4 regions of the Paenibacillus sp. CFBP13512 genome follow, and region 4 is predicted to be linked to each of the others. Evidence: predicted binding sites of a transcription regulator. Region 4 holds the regulator's gene; each other region holds the start of a gene.
The links. Region 4 encodes Rex, which represses fermentation and respiration genes when NADH is low (regulators of the CRP and FNR family bind a similar motif). Its sites were predicted from a motif close to TTGTGAAATATTTCACAA; they were not measured.
Positions count from the first base shown of each region.

Region 1 (3,985 bases), on a different contig from region 4:
TGGGAACAAACATCATGGTGAGCTGTGTACCGACATAGAAATAGCCACCGAATGTTACTGCATGTAGCAATTGAATCGCAATAATTTCCCACGGGCTAGTCGCTTCTGCCATCAAAAACCAGCGTAATGTAAACAACAGACTGACAATCGCTAACCAACCGATCATAAATGAAATATTACGCTTAAGATAACGATCAAATAGCAAAAATAAAGCCGCTTCAAAAATAGAAGAAGCAAATACAGCCCAACCGACCATCGACTTGGTTCCCCCAAGTTCAACGATATAGAGCGAGACAAAGGTACTGTTCATCGCATTCGGAATCGCTACCAAAATACCAAATACAATAAAACCTACAAAATACAGATTGCCCAGCAACTTCTTCATCGCATACCGATTCATTGTCGGTGATCCACCCGGTAGCTTGGTCTGTGGAGGCAATAACAAAATGATACCGATTGCAATAAGAAGCAACACCGTAAACACCGTACCGATTTGAGAAACCCCTAATCGATCGATGACAGGACCTGCCACAACAGCTGTTAATGCCCAACCCAGTGAACCATACAAACGAAACCCGCCGAACTTTTTGGGTGTGCCATCAATATAACTCAAAATCAACGTATTGCTTTGCGATAACATAGGGGTCTGGAAAAAGAAAAAGACCGCCATAACAATATAAATAATCGTATAATTCTGCACATGAAAAACAAGCTGAACCATGAGCAACGTGCCTAGCATCATAATCAGCAGAACAAATCGTACATTTTGTAGACGATCACTATAAAATCCCCAAAATGGATTAGCAATTAATGAAATCAACGGACCAATGGCCATCAAAGCACCGATCTCACTCTGGCTCATTCCGATATCTTGCAGGTATAATTGAAAAAAGCTTGTAAAAATAACCAGTGTGCCATATATGAAAAACGTAAACCATCGTAGTGGTCTAAAAGTAGTGTTGTTTATATTCGGATGCAAAGCCAGCCAATCCTTTCATCAGACATTTCATTCACTGTAGCATGTGTTGAAAAGGGATACAAACCAATTTTGTTTATTTCTGGAGTAGAAAGGATAATCTATTATGCCATCCTCTTTAAAATATACAGGTATTATTTTAGCAGGCGGTCAATCAAGCCGTATGGGTCAAAATAAAGCATTATTGCCTATAGATGATCATACCATTATCGAACGTGTAGCCAAAGCATTAAAACCAACTGTATCTTCGCTATGGATTGCAGGCAATTACAATGCTGATTATTCATTTCTAAAGCTCTCCGAAGTGCCCGATATTTTTCCCGGACAAGGGCCTTTATCAGGTCTGCATACAGCCTTATCACAGATTTCTAGTGAATGGTATGTAGTCAGTGCCTGTGATCTACCTTTTGCCAGTACAGTGCTGATGCAATATCTAATAGAGCAGACTAGGATAGAAGGGATACAAGCTGTGATTCCTATGCAACATGGACGTATTCATCCACTATATGCGGTCTATCATTATAGTGTACTGCCATCGCTTCAGACCGCCTTAGCACACAACCAATTGCGTGTAAGAGATTGGTTAGATCAGCAACAGGTAAAGTATGTAGAAATCGAGTCATTGTACGATCCAAATGTAAAGGAACTATCTTCTTTTCAAAGTATATCGGAGTATAGCTTATATAATATGAATGATCCCCAGTCCTATGAGCATGTTTTGCATCTTTTGGAGCAATATCCTTCTTTGGTATAGCCAGTCTGTGGCATAAGTCCTTTTGAAAGCGTGACAAACATGACTATTTTATGAACGTATGCTTAATTCGCCCCTAATCGCTACAAAATAGAGTACAATAAAAGTATAAAAACAAGTCTCTTCTTCAGTACTTACTACCGCTGTTGACTAATGATTTAACCTATATATTGCTTCAAACCTTCAATGTCGGAATTCAATCATTTAAATATGTGAATATTATCACAAGGAGTGATTTAAGATGACTATGTATACAGAACCGGAAACCCACCAAGCTCGCCAAGAATGGTTATACAGTCGTGTAATGACTTACCGTTTACTCAGCGAAATGTTAGAACGCAAACCTACATTGTCCAAGTTGATCGAATGGAAAAAAGAAGCGTCCAAAATCAATCGTCTATTTACCAATGACTATGCACTGCTTCATACGTTAGAAAATACGATGTTGAATGATATTATGCAATATGCTCGTCAGGAATGTGCAGAATACAGTCAATTGTTCGAGCAAGATCAACATGTTAGCTATCCACCACAAGCTTCCTACTATTTAACGAATGAGCAAGGACGTACGGCGTATGAAGCTGTTGTGAATGCTGTCTATGCACGGGCAGGAATTGCTTTCAAAAAAATGGATCATGAAACAGATGATCATATCGGAATTGAATTGGAATTTATGGCGTTATTGGCAGAACGTTCGGCAGAGACTGATATGCATTCCTCTAGCCGCAAAATGATCGCTCAAATGCAGATCGAATTTTTAGAACATTATTTGATTCCATGGGTACCTTCATTCTGCGCTGAACTTGGCAAAACTACTTGCAGTCCTTTGTATCGTGAATGGGCACAGATGTTACCGACGTATCTTCAACATGATGTACAAGAATTACAACAGATCGTGAATCGCTTACCCTAACTCAAATTCCCTATTTTATAGATCACATGATCTGAAATAGGGAATTTTTGCTTTGATTTTGAAAATATAAGTAATTTATTTCCAATTCACTGTGTCAAATTAGAAAATACAGTCTAATGAGTGATAAGGGAGGTTTACCGCCTTGAATAAATATTATTGCCTCAAACAATGTATTGTCGTAAAGGCTGTAGACAGAAGAGCGGAATTTCCATCGTTAGATTGGGCACGCCAATATGCTTTAAAAGAATTAGTGCCACAAGAAATCAATTTTGTAGTGAGCGATGGAGATACAGGTCAAATCTATATGGATGTTCGATTCGGTTCGCATACCAAAAACCCCTGAGTACTTCTTTACTCAGGGGTTACTTTTATATGCTGATATAGTTGTTGTACATCTTGAAGGTCTACTTTGCCAGCGATCGGTTGCAGAGCACAAGCACTACCGCAAGCCGCTCCATAACGAAGCATTTCTGCAAGATCACCACCACGATAAGCTGCGGTTACCATACCTGCTGCCATCGCATCTCCGCTTCCAAGCGCACTGATAATATCAAGCTCTGGCACATGTACTCTGTACCGCAGGGAGCCTTGAGCCGCTATGGCTCCACGTTTACCCAAAGAGATCGTAGCTGTTTTTACACCATGATCTAACATTGCTGTCAGTACACCATCTAATGTCTCCTCTGAATAGTGATCACTGGGAGCTATGCCTGCCCATGCACAAGCTTCATCTTCATTAGGTTTCACTAGATCAGGTGAAGCTTGTAATCCATAACGTAACGCTTCTCCGCTAGCATCTAAAGCGGTCTGAGCACCTTTAGTTTTAGCAATCTGGATTAAGGTCGCATACAGATCAGCAGGGCATCCTTCAGGAATACTACCGGAAAATAATACCCATGCAGATACACTTGCTAACTGTTCTACCTGCTTTTCCAAAAGGATCAACGATTCAGGTGTTACATATGAAGATCCTTGTTCGATAAATTCAGTCTGGGTGCGTTGCTGTTGATCCAGTACAGTAATCGCCAGTCTTGTTTCTCCTTGCACTTCGGTAAATTCACAAGCTACACCTTCTTGTTGTAAAAGGGACTGCATTTTCTGTCCATTATATCCTGCGATCAAGCCGGTAGCTGTTACCGATTCGCCTAGCATATGAACAACACGTGCAGCATTAATCCCTTTGCCCCCCGGAACAGTGATTCCCGGTAAGCGATGTACATGATCAATATGAAGCGTAGGAACAGAATAAATAATATCAAGCGCTGTATTTAACGTAACCGTTGTAATCAATAGTTGTTCACCTCTTAAGCGATTAATTTAAGTCCGATTGCCGAGGCGATAATCA
Region 1 is NZ_QGAD01000006.1:74,864-78,848, reverse strand. It holds gene PaeCFBP13512_RS10755 (MFS transporter) at 1-979, opposite strand, end outside; gene mobA (molybdenum cofactor guanylyltransferase) at 1,083-1,730, shown strand; gene PaeCFBP13512_RS10745 (TorD/DmsD family molecular chaperone) at 1,969-2,640, shown strand; gene PaeCFBP13512_RS10740 (hypothetical protein) at 2,783-2,983, shown strand; gene PaeCFBP13512_RS10735 (1-phosphofructokinase family hexose kinase) at 2,992-3,930, opposite strand; gene PaeCFBP13512_RS10730 (DMT family transporter) at 3,945-3,985, opposite strand, start outside.
Region 1: PaeCFBP13512_RS10745 (TorD/DmsD family molecular chaperone) is a predicted target of Rex. The motif match lies at 1,938-1,955, and genes of this name have one in related genera.

Region 2 (3,985 bases), on a different contig from region 4:
GAGCTTGTAGAAGCTGTGCGTGTCTCGCTGGAACGACGTATTCAGCATGGTGGCGGACATACAGGTTGGAGTTGTGCATGGTTAATTAATCTCTATGCTCGTCTATTAGATGGAGAGACGGCTCATGAATTTGTAAGTACATTACTGGCACGTTCTACATATCCCAATTTATTTGATGCTCATCCTCCATTTCAGATAGATGGTAATTTTGGTGGAACAGCAGGTATTGCTGAAATGTTGCTACAGAGCCATTTACAAGAACTGCATCTACTACCTGCTTTGCCAAAAGTATGGAATAAAGGCAAAGTCAAAGGGCTGCGTGCGCGTGGTGGATATATTGTTGATATGAGCTGGCATCAAGGAGAATTGCTTGAAGTTACAGTAGAATCACCGTTTCATGGAACATGTCGATTAGTGAGTTCTACGGCTTTGCAATTAGATGATCCGTTGACTGCTTGTACGGTTACTGAACCGAATCATTCACAACATGACTTTGTACTGGAGTTTACTGCTGAAGCAGGCAGAAGTTATAGATTGATAGCAAATAGCTAAATATCTCAACCTATTCGTTGTCAAAATCAATGAATATGACGCTTATTTATCTTTTTCCTTCTATATATAAATATATTCTTATTAAATATGAAAATATTATTATAATAATGAGATCGAGGAAAAAAGCCATACTTTCTGTTCAAAGCAGAGAATATGGCTTTTTTCTATAAGAATATTCACGATTTGTTTATATTTTCAAAGAAATAAAAGAGAAATTAAAAGAATATGAATGAATACCGAATCAAAAAGGGTGAATTGTGGTAATAGATACTATAACCTAGCAACGTAATTGGTAAAGTGCTCCTACATTTGGAGTCACTATGGCTACTAACATGAAGAGGGGAGTGCTTTAATCATGGCGACAAATACAAAAGGCCGTTCAAATTCACCCGGAAAAAATGCTCGTGGATTAACTCGTTTGCTAACGATCATCGGTTGGATCGCTTTTGCTGTGGGTGTAGTAACGATTATTTTGAATATCCAACCTTTTAACGATAACAATGCTGGACTGATGATGGGGATCGGATGTGTAGTAGGTAGCGTGTTTATCTACTTTATTGGTAAATCGATCGGTTCAATGCAAGTGCGTAATGAAGAAGGAAAAGAAAGTATCAACGACGATTAATCGTATCTTTTGTAACAGAACGTTAACTTTTTCAATTAAATACATGCTCCTTTAAGAATTAGTTCTTAAAGGGGCTTTTTTACGGAATCACAATATGATAATATATAAATAATGTGAAAAGATTCACGATAACCTGTTAATAAATTGACAGATTTGTTAACAAGTCAAAAAAATGTGGAATTTACACCTTCTATGGATACGCAAATAGCACACTTAGTGTTAACATAGAAATGTGTGGTTTCAATATTATGAACGTCTTAAACGTTATGTGAGAAAGGGGATTAAGATGAACAAAAAACCGGGTTCTCGTCTTATGATGTGGGTTATGATTATTGTGTCGGTTCTGTCACTGGCTTTGACAGTATGGGCGCTTTATGCAGGTAGCCACAATTACTTTGTTCTCGATCCGAAAGGACCTATTGCAGCAGGACAAAGAGATCTAATCGTGATTTCAACGATTCTAACTGCCATTGTTATTGTTCCGGTAACAATACTCACTTTTGTTATAGTGTGGAGATACCGTGACAAACCAGGTAGAAAGGCAAAATACGATCCGGATTTCAACCACAGCACCAAACTTGAAACCATCTGGTGGGGGATTCCAATCATCGTTATTGCTGTACTTGGTATTGTAACTGTTCGTTACACCTATGCATTAGAACCTTCTGTAGCGATTCAATCACAGAAGCAACCTATTACAATCCAAGTAGCATCTATGGACTGGAAATGGTTATTTATGTACCCGGAAGAAGGTATCGCTTCTGTGAACTCGATTACGATTCCAGAAGATACACCTGTACGATTTGAACTGACTTCTGATGCACCTATGAACTCATTCTGGGTTCCAGAACTTGGTGGACAAATTTATACGATGTCGGGTATGGCTATGACATTGTATCTACAAGCTGATCATCAAGGAACATTCTTTGGATCAGGTGCTAACTTCAGTGGTGAGCACTTTGCCCAAATGAGATTCGATGTGAATGCTGTATCTGACGAGCAATACCAGACTTGGGTGAATAAAGTTAAAACCGAGTCTAAACCTATGAGTATGGAAACATACCAATCACTAACGGTTCCAGGAACAGCTGACAAACAGACGTTCTCTGCATTCCCAGAAGGATTGTTCCAACAACTCGTAACCAAATACTTGCCAGGTGGTTTGGCAGGCGGTAAAGATCGTGCTACTCATACTACTCCTTCAACTCAGATCAATGAGAAAGAAAGTGAAGAAGGACAAAGTGATATGGGAACTAATGAGCATGATGGTATGGAAATGAACGATCAAGAAAGCACGGACACGAATACTAGCAATTAAGTTCAAAGTTATTTGAAATTAGTTGTACCGTAGCGTGTGACATAAAAGACAGGGAAAGGAGCTCCCCGATGCTCGAGAAAATTAAAGATTTTGCATCTGACTTTTTCGTCACCGGCGACCCACTAATTTACGGTGCAGATGTATCTATCGGACTTGCGATGATTGCTATCGTTGTGGGACTCACCTATTTCAAAAAATGGGGCTGGTTGTGGCGTAATTATTTAACAACAGTTGACCACAAAAAAATCGGTATCATGTATATTCTTGCTTCGATTTTGATGTTGTTCCGTGGCGGCGTGGATGCCATTATGATGCGTACTCAACTCGCATTCCCAAATCTCGAATTTTTACATCCTGAACATTATAATCAGGTCTTTACCACGCATGGCGTAGTTATGATCCTGTTTATGGCGATGCCATTTATGTTCGGTCTCTTTAATATCGTGGTGCCTCTTCAATTAGGAGCACGCGATGTAGCTTATCCATTCTTGAACGCACTAAGTTTCTGGTTGTTCTTCTTGGGTGCAATGTTATTTAACTTATCTTTCGTTATCGGTGGTTCACCGGATGCAGGATGGTTAAGTTATCCACCGCTATCAGAACTACAATTTAATCCAGGACCTGGACAGAACTTCTACATCTGGGGTATTCAGATCTCAGGTATTGGTTCACTTGCAACAGGTATTAACTTCTTAGTAACGATTATCAAAATGCGTGCTCCAGGCATGACATTTATGAAGATGCCTATGTTTACATGGTCTGTATTTGCAACATGTGTCATTATCATTTTCGCTTTCCCAATTTTGACTGTTACACTAGCACTATTGTTTATTGATAGGTTTGCGGGGGCTCACTTCTTTACACTCGATGGTGGCGGTAACCCGATGATGTATATCAACTTGATCTGGATGTGGGGTCACCCTGAGGTATACATTGTTATATTACCGGCGTTCGGTATTTTCTCCGAAATCGTCAGCGTATTCTCACGTAAAAAGCTATTTGGTTACACATCCATGGTATTCGCCATGTTGATTATTGCATTCGTATCCTTCTTTACCTGGGCGCATCACTTCTTCACGATGGGTTCCGGCGCAGATGTTAATGCGTTCTTCGCATTATCTACGATGCTTATCGCTATTCCAACAGGGGTTAAAATCTTTAACTGGTTGTTTACGATGTATCGCGGTCGAATCAGGTTTGATCTACCGATGCTTTGGACGATCGGATTTATCCCATGTTTTATTATCGGTGGTATGACAGGGGTTCTATTGTCTGTAGCTCCTGCTGACTTCCAGTATCATAACAGTTACTTCCTTATTGCTCACTTCCACCAAGTTCTTATCGGTGGTGTAGTATTCGGTTACTTTGCTGGTATGTACTACTGGTGGCCAAAAATGTTCGGTTTCAAACTGAACGAAACATTAGGTAGATGGGCATTCTGGTTCTGGAACATTGGTTTCTATGTATGTTTCATGCCTCAATACCTGCTT
Region 2 is NZ_QGAD01000020.1:1,735-5,719, reverse strand. It holds gene PaeCFBP13512_RS20000 (glycoside hydrolase family 95 protein) at 1-552, shown strand, start outside; gene PaeCFBP13512_RS19995 (hypothetical protein) at 908-1,177, shown strand; gene qoxA (cytochrome aa3 quinol oxidase subunit II) at 1,464-2,495, shown strand; gene PaeCFBP13512_RS19985 (cbb3-type cytochrome c oxidase subunit I) at 2,564-3,985, shown strand, end outside.
Region 2: qoxA (cytochrome aa3 quinol oxidase subunit II) is a predicted target of Rex. The motif match lies at 1,289-1,306, and genes of this name have one in related genera.

Region 3 (3,985 bases), 150 kb from region 4:
ATTGACTGATGTTATTGCGAATGATCTCGTTATTTTGCGTAAATGTATAGATGAGATTCAAGAATGATGACCTGAATTTTAAATAATATTCAGTATTCTTTAATTATGTAATGTTTTCGTTCTCTTTTCAGGTAAAATATGCTAAAATATATGTACTAACTAATCGTAAGTTAACATCACAACGTGATGAAATACGAGCTTATGACTATCCGATCCCGTGTTTCGGAACAATTGAAGAGGTGAGAAAACATGGAGCAACACCAATTGGGATTATGTCCCCGTTTTGAGACCGCGTTTTCATTTTTAGGTAAACGATGGAACGGTCTAATTATTCAATCATTAATGAGTGGACCTAAGCGTTTCAAAGATATTTCTAATCTTATTCCTATGATGAGCGACAAAATGTTGTCAGAGCGGATGAAAGACTTAGAAGGTAGTGGAATATTGATTCGTCAGGTCTATCCAGAGACACCTGTTCGAATTGAGTATGAGCTAACCGACAAAGGACGTGCACTTAAGCCAGTGATGGAGCAGATTCAGAACTGGGCAGAGCATTGGGTCGAGTAGATTTTGATGTGTTAACCAAAAAAAGCTTTCCGCTATGAGTAACACACGGAAAGCTTTTTTGGTATTTTAATTGTCTCAACAGGTAAATGCATAAGCACACCTGAATATTCATTAAATTCTGCATATTTCTTTAGGGCACATTTCGCAGTGACATACTTCTTGTAGCGCTTCAAGATCATGAATAATGATCATCCCGTGTTCATATTCAATACTTTCTTTTTTGCGCAAATCACTAAGCATCCGGTTGACACTTTCACGAGTAGCACCAATCATATTCGACAAATCGGTATGTGTAATTTTTTTGTTAATCAAAATCGAACCTTGATCGTTATAATCTTGACCATAAGTATTGCTTAAACGAATCAAAGTGGAGCAGAGAGCACCTGGTTTACCGTATAGCATTAAGTCACGCACTTTAGTCTGTGTTAGACGGTGATGAGTACCCATCCATTTCATAAAGTCGATAGCAAAATCACAATACTGGCAGATCATCAATTCCAATTCTTTGTGTTCAATAACAGCGACTTCAGTATCTTCTAATGCTTCCGCTGTAAATCCAAGGCGTGTACCTGAAAATGGATCTGCTTGACCGATCATGTCGCCTGCTTGATACATATATAGAATCAATTCTTTACCTTCATCAGTAGATTTGGTTAATTTAACCCGTCCACTTTTAAGGAAGTATAATTTATCGGATAAGTCGCCTTCCCAGAATAAATGTGAACCTGCTGCAATCGTGCGTTCTGTAGAATGATTAAGTAATCTTTCCTGATTAATTTCCGAAAAGCATGCTGTATTATGACGTGGTTGAGTATGTTCTAAAGAATTGTTCATTATGGTTCGCCCCTTTTTGTTTCAATTATACGTGAAATTAATCATAATGCATAACATTTTAGGAAAAAAACTGGAAATTAAATGATTAGTTAAATTCTACGTTATATAGGAAAGATAATGAACTCATGTATACGTAAAAGTAATCTATACTTTGTGATTAATTTCACTATTATCATACATCTTTTTATATTAAAATGCAAAAGGAAAAAATAAAATAAAACAAATTTAAAAAATAAAAATTGATTGTGAAAAATATCACATTATGATTTATGTCTCTATGCTATGATCGGTGTGTAGACAAAAGCAATACACATTCTGAGGAGGATGAGAGAAATGGCTGTTAAAAATGATGCTAGTCGTAACGTGGAATTGAGTGCACAGGAAGAAATTCAAAAGTTAATCGATAAAGCGAATAAAGCACATGCCGCATTTATGAATATGGATCAAGAACAAATTGATAACATTGTACAAGCAATGGCATTAGCGGGCTTGGATCAACATATGTATCTTGCCAAACTAGCTGTTGAAGAAACAGGCAGAGGCGTATATGAAGATAAAATTATCAAAAACATGTTCGCTACTGAATATGTATACCATGGTATCAAAAATGAAAAAACAGTCGGTATTATAGAAGATAACGATTATGAAAGCTTCCAAAAAATTGCTGAACCTGTCGGAATCATCATGGGGATTACACCGGTAACGAACCCAACTTCGACTACTATGTTCAAATCTTTGATCTCAATCAAAACACGTAACCCAATCATTTTCGGCTTCCATCCATCTGCACAGAATTGTAGTAAAGAATCCGCTCGCATCTTACTTGAAGCGGCTGTCAAACATGGTGCACCTGCGGATTGTATCCAATGGATCGATGCTCCTTCAATGGACAAAACAAATGCATTAATGAATCATCCTGATGTAGCGTTAATCTTAGCTACTGGTGGTGGCGCAATGGTTAAAGCAGCATATAGCTGTGGTAAACCTGCACTTGGCGTAGGTCCTGGTAACGTTCCTGCTTTTATAGAGAAAAGTGCTGACTTGCAACAAGCAGTGAATGACTTGATTCTTTCCAAATCATTTGATAACGGTATGATTTGTGCTTCTGAACAAGCAGTAGTTATTGAAGAACCTGTTTATGAAAAAGTGAAAAAATTAATGATCGATAACGGTTGTTACTTTGTAACTAAAGAAGAAGCAGGCAAATTAACGAACGGTGCAATGAATACAGATAAATGTGCAGTGAACCCTTCTATCGTAGGTCAATCTGCTGTCAAAATTGCTGAACTTTGTGGAATTACCGTTCCAGCCGATACCAAAATACTGGTAGCAGAATTGGAAGGCGTAGGTACTAAATTCCCATTATCTGCTGAAAAATTAAGCCCTGTACTGGCTTGCTATAAAGTTAAAAACGCGGATCAAGGGATTGAACGTGCTGCACAAATCGTAGAATTTGGCGGTATGGGTCACTCTTCAGCTATCCATTCTAATAATGATGAAGTTATTCAGAAGTTCTCTAATCGTCTACAAACTGGACGTATTATCGTGAACTCTCCTTCTACACATGGTGCAATTGGTGACATTTACAATACGAACTTACCATCTTTAACACTAGGTTGTGGATCTTATGGTCGTAACTCTACTTCTTCTAACGTAAGTGCTGTGAATCTGATTAATGTGAAAAGGGTGGCTCGTCGTACTGTGAATATGCAATGGTTCAAAATACCTTCTAAAGTTTATTTTGAAAAAGGCGCAACTCAATACCTTGCTAAAATGCCTGATATTAGTCGTGTAGTGATCGTAACAGATGCGATGATGGTACAACTTGGTTATGTTGAAAAAGTACAACATTACTTGCGTCAACGCCAGACTCCAGTTGTTGTTGAAGTGTTCTCTGATGTAGAACCAGATCCATCAACTGCTACTGTAGAACGTGGTCGTCAAATGATGGAACGTTTCCAACCGGACTGCATTATCGCTCTTGGTGGTGGATCTCCTATGGATGCTGCTAAAGGCATGTGGATGTTCTACGAATATCCTGATACTGAATTTGATAACCTAAAACAAAAATTCATGGATATCCGCAAACGGATCTACAAATACCCACATTTGGGACAAAAAGCACAATTTGTAGCAATTCCAACGACTTCAGGTACAGGTTCTGAAGTAACATCGTTCGCAGTTATTACAGATAAAGAAAAAGGCAACACAAAATATCCTTTGGCTGACTATGAATTAACACCAGACGTAGCGATTATCGATCCTGAATTTGTATACTCTTTACCTCGTGTAGCTGTTGCTGATACAGGTATGGACGTATTGACTCATGCGATTGAAGCTTATGTATCTGTAATGGCAAGTGACTTTACCGATGGACTAGCGATCAAAGCGATTCAACTGGTATTCCAATATCTAGAACAGTCTGCTCTAACAGGCGACAAACTGGCTCGTGAAAAAATGCATAATGCTTCTACGATTGCAGGTATGGCATTTGCGAATGCATTCTTAGGGATTAACCATAGCTTAGCACATAAATGGGGTGGACAATACCATACAGCACACGGTCGTACCAATGCGATCTTGT
Region 3 is NZ_QGAD01000001.1:227,627-231,611, reverse strand. It holds gene PaeCFBP13512_RS01065 (uracil-DNA glycosylase) at 1-67, shown strand, start outside; gene PaeCFBP13512_RS01060 (winged helix-turn-helix transcriptional regulator) at 250-567, shown strand; gene PaeCFBP13512_RS01055 (Crp/Fnr family transcriptional regulator) at 679-1,401, opposite strand; gene adhE (bifunctional acetaldehyde-CoA/alcohol dehydrogenase) at 1,735-3,985, shown strand, end outside.
Region 3: adhE (bifunctional acetaldehyde-CoA/alcohol dehydrogenase) is a predicted target of Rex. The motif match lies at 1,645-1,662, and genes of this name have one in related genera.

Region 4 (3,985 bases):
TGGTCAGCTGGCTATTTTGCGTCAACAGTTAGGTTCATCTGGTAATGAGCGTGGTATGGATTGGGCGATAGCGATAGATAATCTATATCCTGAAATTGTAGATGTCAAAGAAAACTGGGACAAATTGAGTGAATTATTATTTGCTTTATTACCTCAGCGTAGTGATGCTGCTCCGGGAGAAGCTGGACAATTTACATTACGTTTGTTACCTGAGAAGCAACCAACAGAATGGACGGTAATTACGGATTTGGAGAATCAGATCCATATCGGACTGAGTCAATTGATTCGTAAAGGCGAACAAGTAATGAATCAGATCAAAGAAAGCGATGAACAGTTAGGCACAGATAGTCTGGTGACTGATGTATCGGGTCTATTCAAAGATTTGACTGTCGTTCGAGACGATCTACGTCAATTTGTGAAGCTGGAAAGTACAGATACAGTCTACTGGTATGAAGCCAATGGAAATTACCGTAGCAAGTCTTTACAGATGTATGCTGTGCCTGTGGATGTGAGCAAGCAATTGAAAGAGTACTTTTTCGATAAAAAGAAAAGTATTATTCTAACATCCGCAACATTATCAATAGAAAAGAAATTCCAATATATGATTGAACAACTGGGACTTGTCGAAGCGGAAAAAGAAGGCAGATTGATGACTGAACAGTTATCTTCACCTTTTAATTATCGTGAGCAATCGCTATTGTTGATTCCACGTGACTTCCCAAGTGTCAAAGGCAGTGTCGGTGATGCATTCTTTGTAGATACATTAGCGAACTCGTTAGCAGAGACTGCGAAAGCAACGCAAGGACGAATGATGGTTTTATTTACCTCATATCGAATGCTCAAGCAGGTGTATGAACCATTAAAAGAGAAGTTATCACATAGTGATATTGCTGTATTTGGTCAAGGCGTTGATGGAGGGAGTCGGACGAAGCTTACTCGTAGATTCCAGGAGCGTTCTGCTTCTGTATTGCTTGGAACAAGTAGCTTCTGGGAAGGTGTCGATATTCCTGGCGAAGCATTAACATGTCTGGCGATTGTACGATTACCTTTTCAACCGCCCAATCATCCATTGCTAGAAGCCAAAAGCGAACGGCTTAAAAAAGAAAAGAAAAATCCATTTATGAAATTATCTGTACCGCAAGCAGTTATCCGTTTCAAACAAGGTTTTGGTAGATTAGTACGGACATCTAGTGATCGGGGAATCGTTATTGTCTATGACACTCGTGTGATCGAGTCCTATTATGGCAAGCATTTTCTATATTCATTACCCGGTCCCAAAATGGAACATATGCCGACAGAGCAGATGGTACCCCGTATTACAGAATGGCTTAGCCAGGCCGAACCTGAAAAGGAAACTGTAAATCAAGAGGGGGAGCAAGCATGAAATCCGACAAAATATCAGAAGCAGTCGTGCGAAGACTACCTGTATACCTTAGATATCTGAACGAACTTCACACCCGTGAAGTTCCCACAGTGTCTTCGCAAGAATTGGGACAAAAATTAGATTTGAATCCAGCACAAATTCGCAAAGACTTAGCTTATTTTGGAGATTTTGGACGTAAAGGAATCGGGTATGATGTATCCTATCTGATTGAGAAAATACGTCATATTTTAAAATTAGATCAACAGATCAATGTCGCACTTGTAGGTGCAGGTAATCTAGGGCATGCCCTTTCGAACTATAATATGTATTTGAAAGAAACGATGAAAATCGTAGCTGTGTTTGATTCTCTTGAACCCAAAGTCGGTTCGATGATCAATACATTAGTTGTACAACCGATCGAAGAACTTGGAGCAACAGTCAAAGCGAAAAGTATTCGTATTGGTATTATTACTGTGCCTAATATTGAAGCACAGCGTGTAGCAGATCAATTGATTGAAGCAGGGATCGAAGCCATTTTGAACTTTGCACCGATTATTTTGAAAGCTCCACCGCATATTCGTGTACACACTGCTGATTTTACAACGGACTTACTAAGCCTTGCCTATTATCTGGAAGATGGAAAGGAACATGAAACTAATGAATAACACCTCGAACAAATGGGTTATCAAAAACGGTATGTTTGCTGTAATGAGTGAAGAAAAATCGATGCTTTTCGGACATATGGTGATTGAAGATGGATGGATCACTTATCTTGGAGAAGAAGAGCCTGTGATTGAAGAAGGAACAACAGTAGTCGATGGTAATCATTTGTTCTTTATCCCGGGTCTAGTGAACAGTCATGGTCATGCGGCAATGTCTTTGCTACGTGGATATGGCGACGACCTTGCACTACAAGTATGGTTACAGGAAAAAATGTGGCCGATGGAAGCGAAGTTTACCAGTGACGATGTATACTGGGGAACATCATTATCTGTACTTGAAATGTTAAAAGGCGGTACTACGACATTCCTGGATATGTATGATCGTTCAGAGCGTGTTGCTGAAGTCGTAGAGCAATCAGGAATGCGTGCTGTATTGATGCGTGGTGTTATCGGCTTATGTTCAGAAGAAGAGCAAAAGCAAAAGTTACAACAATCTATCGACTTTGCACGGGATTGGCACGGTCAAGCTGATGGACGTATTACAACAATGATGTCTCCACATGCGCCGTATACATGTCCTCCTGCATACATCGAACAATTTGTACAAGCAGCACATGACTTGGATTTGCCGCTGCATACACATATGTCTGAGACGTTAGCTGAAGTACAATTAAATGTAACTGATTATGGATTACGTCCTGTAGCTCATTTGGAGAAATTAGGATTTTTCACGCGTCCAGCCCTTTTGGCACATGCTGTTCATTTGAATGATGAAGAGATCGAAATGCTTGCGCAACATAAAGTAGCTGTTTCGCATAATCCAGGTAGTAATCTGAAATTAGCAAGTGGTGTTGCTCGTGTTCCTGATTTATTACGTGCAGGTGTAGTCGTTTCTTTAGGAACAGATGGCCCGGCAAGTAATAACAACTTGGATATGTTTGAAGAGATGCGTTTGGCAGCTCTTATTCATAAAGGAGTATCCGGAGATCCAACAGCGGTACCTGCATTAGAAGCATTGAAAATGGGTACAGAATACGGTGCGAAATCTGTATTTTTGAATGACGTAGGTACATTTGCTGTCGGTATGAAAGCCGATATTACGGCATTAAATGTAGATCAACCGCATTTCTTGCCACGTACTGACTTTATCTCACATACCATTTATTCTGCATCAGCTAAAGATGTATTGCATGTCTGGGTAGATGGTAAGCAATTGATCAAAGATGGTATATCATTAACACTGGATGAAGAAAAAATTCGTCATGAAGCCCAAAGTGCTTTTGAAGGTTTGCTCAAACGCTAACCGGAAGTCGACAGGAAAGGATGGCGTGTTTTGCGAAATTTGGGAAGTGGAAAATGGATCGCAATCATTATTGTAGTAGTAGGATTGCTTGTATTAGGTGTTAATCAATTTTATGTTCATGTTATGGCGCAGCCATGGAGTAAAGAGCAGCTGGCGATCAACAGTGCACAGGAAAAGGCTGATATCGTATCTGTGACACGTACATTTAATTCTGTCTGGACAGATACTTCAACGTATTGGGTAGTTGAAGGTAAGAACATAGCACAAGAAGACCTTATGGTCTGGGTGAAGTTCAATATTGATGGCTCAGTCGCTGAAGGTGCTAATGCCGTACATGTTGAGAAAACAGCAGGTACAGTGACATACGAAAAAGTAAATGCTTTACTACAAAATGATCTGCCTGGAGCAGAAGCTGTACGTATTGTTCCCGGTTCATTCAAAGGAAAATATGCATGGCAAGTCTTTGCCAAACTCAATGAACGTTACTATTATATTTTTTATAATTTCCGTGATGGAGCTAAATTAAGCGAACCGATGGAACTACCAGCGATATTAAAAGGAACAGGTCAAGAAGAGTAACTCAAAAAGCATGATCTTTTGAATTCAGTGTATGAATTCATCCAGATCATGCTTTTTTGTTGTAATGGAGATATAGGA
Region 4 is NZ_QGAD01000001.1:75,486-79,470, reverse strand. It holds gene dinG (ATP-dependent DNA helicase DinG) at 1-1,384, shown strand, start outside; gene PaeCFBP13512_RS00345 (redox-sensing transcriptional repressor Rex) at 1,381-2,028, shown strand; gene PaeCFBP13512_RS00340 (amidohydrolase) at 2,021-3,328, shown strand; gene PaeCFBP13512_RS00335 (cell wall elongation regulator TseB-like domain-containing protein) at 3,359-3,907, shown strand.